3 linked regions of the Iamia sp. SCSIO 61187 genome follow. The protein of the gene in region 2 interacts with the protein of the main gene of each other region in a pairwise test. Links are inferred from orthologs where the notes say so. Each region holds a gene or a part of one and is shown on either strand. Other genes may lie near its edges.

Region 1 (3,041 bases), 1.7 Mb from region 2 along the record:
GCGGCGCCAGGTCACCGGGAGCTGAAGTGGACCGGGTCGCCGAAGGACCCGCCCACCTCCTGCCGGCCGGTGCGGGACGTCCAGCGCCACTGCACCGACAGGCGGGGGCCGACCCGGTGGGCGACCTTGGGGACGGCGTGCTCCCACCGGGCCTGGCAGGCTCCGCCCATGACCAGGAGGTCGCCCTGCCCGGGGGCGAGGTCGACCACCGCGCCCCGGTCGGGGAGGTCGTGGGCGTAGCGGTTGCTCCGGGGCCGCAGCACGAACGGGCGGCGGTCACCCACGACGAGCAGGGCGATCCGCGTGTCGTCGAGCCACTTCATGTCGCGGTCGCGGTGGAAGGCGACGCTGTCGCGCTCGTCGCGGTACCAGGCCACCGCGGGGGCGGCGAAGCGCACGCCGTACCGGTGCTGGAGCGCTCGGTGCACGTCGTGCAGCACCGGGTGCGGCGGCCGGTCGAGCGGGTAGCCGGCGCCCAGACGGGGCACGTCGACCCAGTGGTCGTAGCGGAAGACCTGGCCGTCGCCCCACGCCAGGTTCTCGGTGAGGGCACCGACGAGGTCGTCGGGCTCGGTGACGACCCCGCGGGCCACGTCGACCCAGGACGCCTCGTCGAGCCACGTCCGCTCGAAGCGCACGTCGCGCCGCAGCGTCGAGGTCGTCGTCCCCGTCGTCGTGACCTCGTCCACGGTCCCAACGCTACGACCCCGACGCACGGCCGGCACGGCCGCCCGTCAGCCCGTTCCTGGTACCGATCACGCCCCACCAGCCCACGATCCGTACCAAGAACCGCGGGGACGCCGGCCCGCGGCGGTGCGGGTGCGTAGCCTCCCGACGATGTCCGCACGGGAGCCGCTGACGACGAGGCTGGCCGGGTTCGGGACGACGATCTTCGCCGAGATGTCGGCCCTCGCCACCGAGACCGGCGCCATCAACCTGGGCCAGGGCTTCCCCGACACCGACGGGCCGCCGGCGGTGCTCGACGCCGCCGTGGCCGCCATCCGCGGCGGCGCCAACCAGTACCCGCCGGGGCCCGGGACGCCCGAGCTGCGGACCGCCGTCGCCGAGCACCAGGCCCGCTTCTACGGCATCGAGCTCGACCCCGACACCGAGGTGCTGGTGACCACCGGCGCCACCGAGGCCCTGGCCGGTGCCCTGCTCGGGATGCTCGACGCCGGCGACGAGGTCGTCACCTTCGAGCCCATGTTCGACAGCTACGCCGCCGTCATCGCCCTCGCCGGGGCCCGGGTCGCGCCCGTGCTGCTCGCCCCCGCCACGGACGGGACGTACCGGTTCGATCCCGCAGAGCTGCGAGCCGCTGTGACGCCGCGCACGAAGGTCCTCCTGCTCAACACGCCGCACAACCCGACGGGGAAGGTGTTCGACGCCGACGAGATGGCGGTCCTCGCCGAGGTGGCCGTCGAGCACGACCTGATCGTGGTGACCGACGAGGTCTACGAGCACCTGGTGTTCCCGGGCGCCGTGCACCTCCCCATGGCGACCCTCCCGGGCATGACCGACCGGACGCTGACCATCAGCTCCGGGGGCAAGACCTTCAGCACCACGGGCTGGAAGATCGGGTGGGCGTGCGGGCCGGCACCGCTGGTGGCCGCCACCCGGGCCGCCAAGCAGTTCCTGACCTACGTGAGCGGCGGTCCGTTCCAGCCCGCCATCGCCACCGGCCTGCGCCTCGACGACGCCTTCTTCGCCGGGCTCGGACCGGCCATGGCGGCCAAGGCGGCGCGCCTCGGTGAGGGGCTGCGCGCCGCCGGGTTCGCCGTGGTCGACCCGCAGGCGACGTACTTCACCACCGTCGACGTCCGCCCGGTGCGCCCCGACGGCGACGGCATGGCCCTGTGCCGGGAGCTCCCCGCGCTCTGCGGGGTGGTGGCCGTCCCGAACGAGGTCTTCTACGCCCGCCCCGAGAACGGCCGCCACCTGGTCCGCTTCGCCTGCTGCAAGCAGGACGACGTCCTCGACGAGGCCTGCCGTCGCCTCGCTACGTTGGCCCCATGACCGCGCCGACCGGGCCCTCCGTCCCCGAGGGGCACGTGCGCATCGCCGCCGTCCAGCACGACATCGCCTGGAACGACCGCGAGGCCAACTTCGCGCACCTCGGGCCCCTGGTCGCGGCGGCGGCCGGCGCCGGGGCCGGCCTCGTGCTCCTGAGCGAGACCTTCTCGACCGGGTTCGCGGTGAAGGAGCCCGACCTGGGCGAGCCCGAGGGCGGCCCGTCGTCGCGGTTCCTCCTCGACGCGGCCCGCACCCACGGGGTGTGGGTCGGCGGCTCGTGCCCCGAGGTCCCGGCCGACGCCCCCGACGACGACCGCCGGCCGTACAACTCCTTCGTCCTCGCCGGCCCCGACGGCACGACGCACCGGTACCGCAAGGTCCACCCCTTCACCTTCGCCGGCGAGGACCGCTACTTCCGGGCCGGCACGGACCTGGTGACGGTCGAGGTCGAGGGCCTCCGGCTCAGCCTGTTCGTCTGCTACGACCTGCGCTTCGCCGACGAGATGTGGCAGGTCGCCCGGGACACCGACGTGTACCTGTTCCCGGCCAACTGGCCCGAGACCCGGCGCCAGCACTGGACCACGCTCCTGCGGGCCCGGGCCATCGAGGACCAGGCCTACGTCGTCGGCGTGAACCGGGTGGGCTCCGGCGGAGGGCTCGACTACTCAGGCGACAGCTGCATCATCGACCCGACCGGCGAGGTGCTGGCCTCGGCCGCCGGGGGTGAGTCGATCCTGCTGGCCGACGTCTCCGCCGCCCGGGTGGCCGACGTCCGGGACCGCTTCCGGTTCCTCCCCGACCGCCGGGGCTAGGGGTCCAGCGACCGGGTGAGCTGGTCGATCCGACGGAGGCGCCCGTCGGGCGCCAGGTGGCCGAGCATGACGACCTCGACGACGACGTCGGGCCCCTTCCGGCGGCCGACGCGCATGGTGTAGCGGGCGGCGACGGTCGAGCCGTCGACGATGGCGTCGTGCACCTCCACGCTGCTGGAGCGGGCGTTGCGACGGGCGGGACGGGCGTGGGCGATC
Region 2 (4,371 bases):
CGAGACGTCCCTCCACGAGCTGGGGTCGGCCCTGTCCGACGACCTCAAGGAGGAGCTCGACCGGGTCGCCATCCCGTTCGGTGACAACGGCGAGCCGCCGTCGGAGGCCGAGCTCCGGATCGCCCAGGCCCAGCTGGTCGGCTGGCTCGAGGGGCTCTTCCACGGCATCCAGGCCACCCTCTTCGCCCAGCAGATGGCGGCCCGGGCCCAGCTCGAGGACATGCGGCGCCAGCTCGGCCCCGGTGTGGGCGGCGGCCAGGGCGGGCCCAGCCCCAGCGGCGTCCCCGGTGGACGCCCGGGCACCCTGGGCGAGCCCGGGCCCGGGACCTACCTGTAGGAGGCGCCCGTCGCCCGGCCGCCGGTGCGGTCGGGCGGGGGCGCGTGGTACCGTCCCAAACCACAGCGATGTGATTCGTCCACAGCCTGTGGACGGGTCCTGTGGACGGCGCTGTGGACCAGGCGACACCGGTCCCGAGGAGGCCCCGTGGGCGACTCGTTCACCCACCTGCACACCCACACCGAGTACTCGATGCTCGACGGGGCCTCGCGCATCGACCAGGTGGTGGCGGCGGCCGCGGCCGACGGCCAACCGGCCCTGGGCATCACCGACCACGGCAACATGTACGGCGTCTTGCCGTTCTACAAGGCGTGCCGCGACCACGGGATCACGCCGGTCCTCGGGTTCGAGGCCTACATGGCCCACGAGCACCGGTCCGAGCGGATCCAGACGCGGGGCAAGGTCGACGACACCGGGGGCGAGGGCGACGGCGGGAAGAAGGCCTACTACCACCTGACCCTGCTGGCCGAGGACAACACCGGCTACCGCAACCTGATCCAGCTTGCGTCGCGGGCCTTCATGGAGGGCTACTACCGCAAGCCCAAGGTCGACTGGGAGACCCTCGCCGACCACAGCGAGGGCGTCATCGCCACCACCGGGTGCCTGGGCGGGCACGTCCTCCAGTCGCTGCTGGCCGGGGACCACGCCTCGGCGCTCCAGAAGGCGGCCCGGCTCCAGGAGATCTTCGGGCGCGACAACCTCTTCGTCGAGCTCCAGGACCACGGCATCCCCGAGCAGCACCGCACCAACCCGCAGCTGGTCGAGATCGCCAGGCGGATCGGCGCACCCCTCCTCGCCACCAACGACAGCCACTACACCCACGCCGCCGACGCCGAGGGCCACGACGCCCTGCTCTGCGTCCAGACCGGTGCCCTGATCAGCCAGAGCGAGCACGAGCGCTTCAAGTTCAAGGGCGAGGGCCACTACCTGAAGTCGGCCGCCGAGATGCGGTACCTCTTCCGCGACCTGGAGGTCGCCTGCGACAACACCCTGTGGGTGGCCGAGCGGGCCAACGTCGAGATCGAGTTCGGCGACTCCAAGCTCCCCAGCTTCCCGCTGCCGGAGGGTGTGGCGTCGGACACCGACTACCTCAAGCAGCTCACCTTCGCCGGGGCCCGGGAGCGGTGGGGGGCCGACCTGCCCGACAAGGTCGTCGAACGGCTCGCCTACGAGCTCAAGGTCATCGACGACATGGGGTTCTCGGCCTACTTCCTCATCACCTGGGACCTCATCAAGCACGCCCGGGACATGGACATCCGGGTCGGCCCCGGGCGGGGCAGCGCCGCCGGCTGCGCGGTGGCGTACTGCCTGCGCATCACCGACATCGACCCGATCAAGTACGACCTGCTGTTCGAGCGCTTCCTCAACCCCAGCCGCATCTCGATGCCCGACATCGACATGGACTTCGACTCCCGGTACCGGGACGAGATGATCCGCTACGCGGCCGAGCGCTACGGGCGCGACCACGTCGCCCAGATCGTCACCTTCTCCACCATCAAGGCCCGGGCCGCGGTGCGCGACGCGGCCCGGGTGCTGGGCTTGCCCTACGCCGTCGGCGACAAGGTGGCCAAGGCCATGCCGCCGCTGGTGATGGGGCGGGACACGCCGCTCTACGCCTGCCTCGAGCAGCACGAGAAGTTCGTCGACGGCTACCAGCGGGCCGCCGAGCTGCGGAAGATGTATCAGGAGGACCCCGAGGTCCACCGCGTCGTCGACGTGGCCACGAGCCTCGAGGGCCTGCGCCGCCAGGACGGCATCCACGCCGCCGCCGTGGTGATCACCGACCAGCCCCTCACCGAGTACCTGCCGATCCAGCGCAAGCCGGGGCCGGGGCAGACGCTCGAGGAGGCGCCGGTCGTCACCCAGTACGAGATGAACAACGTCGAGGAGCTGGGGCTCCTCAAGATGGACTTCCTCGGGCTGCGGAACCTCGACGTCATCACCGACGCCCTGGCCCTCATCAAGGACTTCCGGGGCATCGACGTCGACATCGACGATCCGCCGCTGGAGGACGAGGCGACCTACGCCATGCTCCGCCGGGGCGACTCGATCGGTGTGTTCCAGTTCGAGGGGGGCGGCCTCCGCCTGCTGCTCCGCCGCATGGCGCCGACGTCGTTCGAGGACATCGCCGCCCTCGTGGCCCTGTACCGCCCGGGTCCCATGGGCGTGAACATGCACAACGACTACGCCGACATCAAGAACGGGCGGAAGGAGGTCGAGTACTTCCACCCCGACGCCAAGGAGATCCTCGAGGACACCTTCGGGCTGATGATCTACCAGGAGGCGATGATGCGGGTCGCCCAGACCTTCGCCGGGTACTCGCTGGCCGACGCCGACAACCTCCGCAAGGCGTGCGGCAAGAAGAAGCGCGAGGTGATGGAGCTCGAGCGGCACAAGTTCGTCGACGGCTGCGAGGCCACCGGCTACGGCCGTGACCTCGGCGTCCACCTGTTCGGCATCATCGAGAACTTCGCCGACTACGCCTTCAACAAGTCGCACTCCTACGGCTACGGGTTCGTCTCGTACCAGACCGCCTACCTCAAGGCGAACTACCGCATCGAGTACCTGGCCGCCCTGCTGACCAGCGTCAAGACCAACCTCGACAAGGCGGCGGTCTACCTCAACGAGTGCCGCACCTCGAAGATCCCGGTGCTCGTGCCCGACGTCAACCGGTCGAAGGCGGACTTCGGCCCGGCCCGGCTCGACGACGGCACCGAGGTCATCCCCTTCGGCCTGTCCGCGGTGCGGAACGTGGGCGCCGCCCTGGTCGACCAGCTCGTCGCCGAGCGGGACGCCAACGGGCCGTTCGCGGACTTCTACGACTTCTGCGACCGCGTCCCGCTCGCCGTGCTGAACAAGCGCACCATCGAGTCGCTGATCAAGGCCGGCGGGTTCGACTCGATGGGCCACCCCCGCCAGGGCCTCCTCGACGTCCACGAGACGATCATCGACATGACCGTGTCCCGGCGCCGCCAGGAGGACCAGGGCGTGATGTCGCTGTTCGACACCATGCTCTCCGGGGGGGCGGAGGGAGCCGGCGACGGCGGGTTCGACGACCGCCCCGCCATCCCCGAGCGCGAGTTCGACAAGACCGTCAAGCTCCGCTTCGAGAAGGAGATGCTCGGCCTCTACGTGTCCGACCACCCGATCATGGGTCTGGAGGACGCCCTGCGGCGCCGCACCGAGATCACCATCCGCGAGCTCATCGAGCAGGCCGAGGCGGTCGAGGCCGGCGAGGTGGTCGACGCCCCACCCGTGACCCGGGGTCGCGACGGGCGCGAGCGGGAGCGGGTCGTGAACATCGGGGGCGTCATCACCAGCCTCCAGCACAAGTTCACCCGGGCCAACGACCGCATGGCCGTGTTCGTCCTCGAGGACCTCGAGGCCAGCCTCGAGGTCACCGTGTTCCCCCGCACGTTCGAGACCATCGGCCACCTGCTGGCCGACGACCTCGTCGTCACCATGAAGGCCCGGCTCGACACCCGCGACGACCAGCCCAAGCTGATCGCCATGGAGGTCAGCCCGTGCGAGGACCTGTCCGACTCGCCGCCGCTCCGGGTCCGGGTCGCCCCCCACGTCCTGTCCGACGCCAAGGTCAAGGACCTCAAGGACGTCCTGGTCAAGTTCCCCGGCGACTCGAAGGTGTACCTCCACGTCGGCGAGCAGGTGGTGATGCTCCCGACGGCGTGGTCGGTCGAGCGCGGCGCCGGCCTGGTGAGCGAGCTGCGGGCCCTCTTCGGCGCCGAGTGCATCGTCACCGAGCGGGCCCTCGCCGGCGTCTGACCGCACCCTCCGGGCGGCCCCGGGCCCGGCCCCCGCCCCGCCGCCCGGCGCCGGCGCGCCCGGCCCGGCCGAGAAGGGGCCGAGAGGGGCCGAGAAGGGGCTCGGTTTGCGCTGGGAGGCTGGGGCGACTGGACTTGTCAGGCCCACTGCACCCGCTCCCGGGGGTCGAACGACGCCATGGCCATCGAGGTCGACACCAAGGATTGCACCGCTCTCTCCGACGCCGAGCTGGCCGAGATGGCCGACCTCTG
Region 3 (3,119 bases), 2.6 Mb from region 2 along the record:
CGCATCGGTCGCCCGGCTCATCACCGCCGTGGTCGTCGAGACCCACGACGAATGGGCCGTCGCCGAACGCCGCTACCTCTCAGAAGCCTCCATGGCCAAGCTCTACGCCACCGCCGACACGACCGATCCCGAGGAGCCGCCCCTGGCCATCACCGCCTGAGCCACACTGATAGCCAGCGTCGAGGACCAGACCGACGCCGACCTACACCACCTCGCGGGACGCCAACCGTCAGCCGAGTGGCGTGGGTAGACGGGGGGCCTTGCGGTGACGAAGGCCGGCGCGCCCGCTACCCTGACCACCTCGCCCGCCCCCGCAGGGGCGGCCGGGTCCTGTGCGACCAGGCGCCGTGAACCGAGTCAGGGCCGGAAGGCAGCAGCTCTCAGCGGACCGCCGGGTGCGCCGCAGATCACCTGGCCGCCACCTGCGGGGGCGGGCCCTTCTCGTCGGGCCCCGACCTCACCCGAGGGCGGGACCAGCGGTGGGCCCGCCTCGGTAGAGTCGCCGCCGATGGCCCACCAGTCGCTCTACCGCCGCTACCGCCCGCAGCGGTTCTCCGAGGTGCGCGGCCAGGACACCGTCGTCGGCGCCCTCCGCGCCGCTGTCGCCGAGGACCGCGTCGGCCACGCCTACCTCTTCAGCGGGCCCCGGGGCACGGGCAAGACCTCGACGGCCCGGATCCTGGCCAAGGCGCTCAACTGCGAGGACCTCCAGGGCGGGGAGCCGTGCGGCGTCTGCCCCTCGTGCGTGGCCATGCAGGCCGGGACCTCCTACGACCTCCAGGAGCTCGACGCCGCCAGCAACAACAAGGTCGAGGACGTCCGGGCCCTCATCGAGCGGGTCGCCCTGGGCAGCCCCGGCCGGACCAAGGTGTACATCCTCGACGAGGTCCACATGCTGTCGGCAGGTGCGTCCAACGCCCTGCTGAAGACGCTGGAGGAGCCCCCCGACCACGTCGTGTTCGTGCTGGCCACCACCGACCCGCAGAAGGTCCTGCCGACCATCCGCAGCCGGACCCAGCACTTCGAGTTCCACCTCCTGCCGGCCGACGAGCTGGCCGACCACGTGCGGTGGGTCATCGCCGACGCCGGCCTCGACGTCGACGACAGCGCGGTGGAGCACGTCCTGCGCGCCGGCGGCGGCTCCGCCCGCGACACGCTCTCCTACCTCGACCAGGCCGCCGCCGGCGGGGTCAACGTCGACGGAGACCACGCCGAGGCCCTGGCCGAGGCGGTCGTGGCCGTGGACACCGCCGCCGCCCTGTCGGCCGTCGCCACCGCCACCATCGCCGGGCGCGACCCGCGCATCTTGGGCGAGGCCCTGCTGGCCCACCTGCGCGACGTGTTCCTCCTCCGCATGGGCGGCCCGCTGGGCCACCTGTCCGACGCCGCCCGGGGGCGGGTCGAGGGCTGGGCCGGCCGGACCACCGACCGGAGCGTCACCCGCGCCCTCGAGGAGGTCGGCGAGGCGCTCCTCGCCATGCGCCAGGCCCCGGACCCCCGCATCCCGCTCGAGGTGGCGCTGGTCCGCATCACCCGCTCGGCCCCCGCGGCCGGCGCCGGCGGCGACGGCGGGAGCGAGGCGCTCGAGGAGCTGGCGGGGCGCGTCGCCCGGCTCGAGGCCGCCGTCCGCACGGGAGGCGGGCCCGACGGAACCCGCGGCGGGGCCGAGGCGTCCGCGGGCCCGTCGGCGAGCTCGGCCCCGTCGCCGGCCGCGGCAGCGTCCCCGCCCCCGGCCGCCCCGACCCCGGCGCCCGCTCCGGCGACGGCGGCGCCCGAGCCCGAGCCGGCCGCCCCCCTGAGCACCGCCAGCGCCCGGGAGGCGGCCCGGGCGGCGATCCCCCAGGCGGCCAAGCGCGGGGGCGGGTCCTCGTCGCCTCGCCCCGGGCGGGCGCCCGCCGAAGCGCCGCCCCCGCCGCCGCGCCCGGCCGCGAGCCGTCCGCCCGCGGCCCCGCCCGCCGCCGCCCCGCCGCCCGCCGCCGAGCCGGCCGCCGAGCCCGAGGCGCCGACGGAATCGCCGGGCGCGGCAACCCCCGATGCCGCTCCCGCCGTCGCCGCCGAGGCCGGGCCCGACCTGGCCACGCTGTGGGCCGACCGGGTCGTGCCCGACGAGCTCCGGGGCATGACCAAGGCGCTCTACAAGCTGGGCCAGGTCGTCGGCGTCGACGGCGACTCGGTCACCATCGGCCTGCCCAACCAGGCCCACCTCGCCCGCTGCCAGGAGAAGAAGGCCGAGGTCGAGGCGGCGGTGGCCAAGGCCGCCGGCCGCCCCGTCCGGCTGGTGCTCGTCGTCGGGGGCGACGACGACGACGGCGCCGGCTCCTCGGGCGGACCCGGCGGGTCGGCCCCGCCGGGACCGGCCGCCGACGAGTCCATCGACCCCGCCGAGCTGGTGGACGCCCCCGCGCAGCAGCTCACCGGCGTCGACCGGGTGACCGAGGCCTTCCCCGGCGCCCAGATCGTCGAACCCTGATCTCCCCCGACCCGAACGAGGACGCACCATGACCGACACCCCACCTCCCGGCGACGACGAGGACGACGACGCCGGCCCCACCGCCTCCGGCCCGACGCTCCCCGCCCAGGCGACCGGTCCGGTCGCCGTGCCCGACCTCGTCGACGACGAGGACGACGACGACGACGACCCCTTCGGGCTGGGCGACCTGCTCGGCGGGGGCGGCCTCGACCTCGGCGGGCTCATGGAGCAGGCCACCCAGATGCAGCAGCAGATGGCCGAGGCCCAGGCCGAGGCGGCCCGCACCGTCCTCGAGGGCGTCGCCGGGGGTGGCGCGGTGAAGGTGACCGTCACCGGCTCGGGTGAGTTCCGGTCCGTCACCATCGACCCCGGCGCCGTCGACCCCGACGACGTCACCCTGCTCGAGGACCTCGTCCTCGCCGCCCTCCACGACGCCACCGCCCGCATCCAGGCCCTCCAGGCCGACGCCATGGGCGGCCTCGGCGGCATCTTGGGCGGCTCCGAGTGAGCCAGGCGGGAGAGTAGGTGGCCGTCTACACGGGGCCGGTGCAGGACCTGGTGGACGAGCTGGGGAAGCTGCCGGGCATCGGCCCCAAGTCGGCCCAGCGCATCGCCTTCCACCTGCTGCAGCTGCCCCGGGACGATGCCC

The links.
Region 1: the proteins of dnaE (region 2) and HC251_RS02450 interact in binary tests that used the Escherichia coli proteins (3 or more experiments, as listed by UniProt). The link is inferred for Iamia sp. SCSIO 61187 from one-to-one orthologs.
Region 3: the proteins of dnaE (region 2) and dnaX interact in binary tests that used the Escherichia coli proteins (3 or more experiments, as listed by UniProt). The link is inferred for Iamia sp. SCSIO 61187 from one-to-one orthologs.

What each region holds. Positions count from the first base shown.
Region 1 is NZ_CP050948.1:518,526-521,566, reverse strand. What follows is about bases 32-2,926. They hold HC251_RS02450 (pyridoxal phosphate-dependent aminotransferase), read left to right. Parts: upstream 32-837; coding sequence 838-2,016; downstream 2,017-2,926. Other genes in these bases: HC251_RS02440 (nuclear transport factor 2 family protein), read right to left, coding at 2,822-2,926; HC251_RS02445 (nitrilase-related carbon-nitrogen hydrolase), read left to right, coding at 2,013-2,825; HC251_RS02455 (alpha-ketoglutarate-dependent dioxygenase AlkB), read right to left, coding at 32-689. Outside these bases: HC251_RS02460 (hypothetical protein), read right to left, coding at 1-15; more of HC251_RS02455, read right to left, coding at 12-31; more of HC251_RS02440, read right to left, coding at 2,927-3,041. UniProt on the Escherichia coli protein: Shows aminotransferase activity with methionine and histidine as substrates, and to a lesser extent also with phenylalanine.
Region 2 is NZ_CP050948.1:2,178,684-2,183,054, forward strand. The notes cover bases 96-4,320. They hold dnaE (DNA polymerase III subunit alpha), read left to right. Parts: upstream 96-484; coding sequence 485-4,120; downstream 4,121-4,320. Other genes in these bases: HC251_RS10500 (bacterial proteasome activator family protein), read left to right, coding at 96-337; HC251_RS10510 (hypothetical protein), read left to right, coding at 4,298-4,320. Outside these bases: more of HC251_RS10500, read left to right, coding at 1-95; more of HC251_RS10510, read left to right, coding at 4,321-4,371. UniProt on the Escherichia coli protein: DNA polymerase III is a complex, multichain enzyme responsible for most of the replicative synthesis in bacteria. This DNA polymerase also exhibits 3' to 5' exonuclease activity. The alpha chain is the DNA polymerase catalytic subunit.
Region 3 is NZ_CP050948.1:4,785,631-4,788,749, reverse strand. The notes cover bases 17-2,989. They hold dnaX (DNA polymerase III subunit gamma/tau), read left to right. Parts: upstream 17-508; coding sequence 509-2,470; downstream 2,471-2,989. Other genes in these bases: HC251_RS23065 (YbaB/EbfC family nucleoid-associated protein), read left to right, coding at 2,499-2,978; HC251_RS23080 (IS256 family transposase), read left to right, coding at 17-160. Also shown: more of HC251_RS23080, read left to right, coding at 1-16; recombination mediator RecR, read left to right, coding at 2,996-3,119. UniProt on the Escherichia coli protein: Part of the beta sliding clamp loading complex, which hydrolyzes ATP to load the beta clamp onto primed DNA to form the DNA replication pre-initiation complex.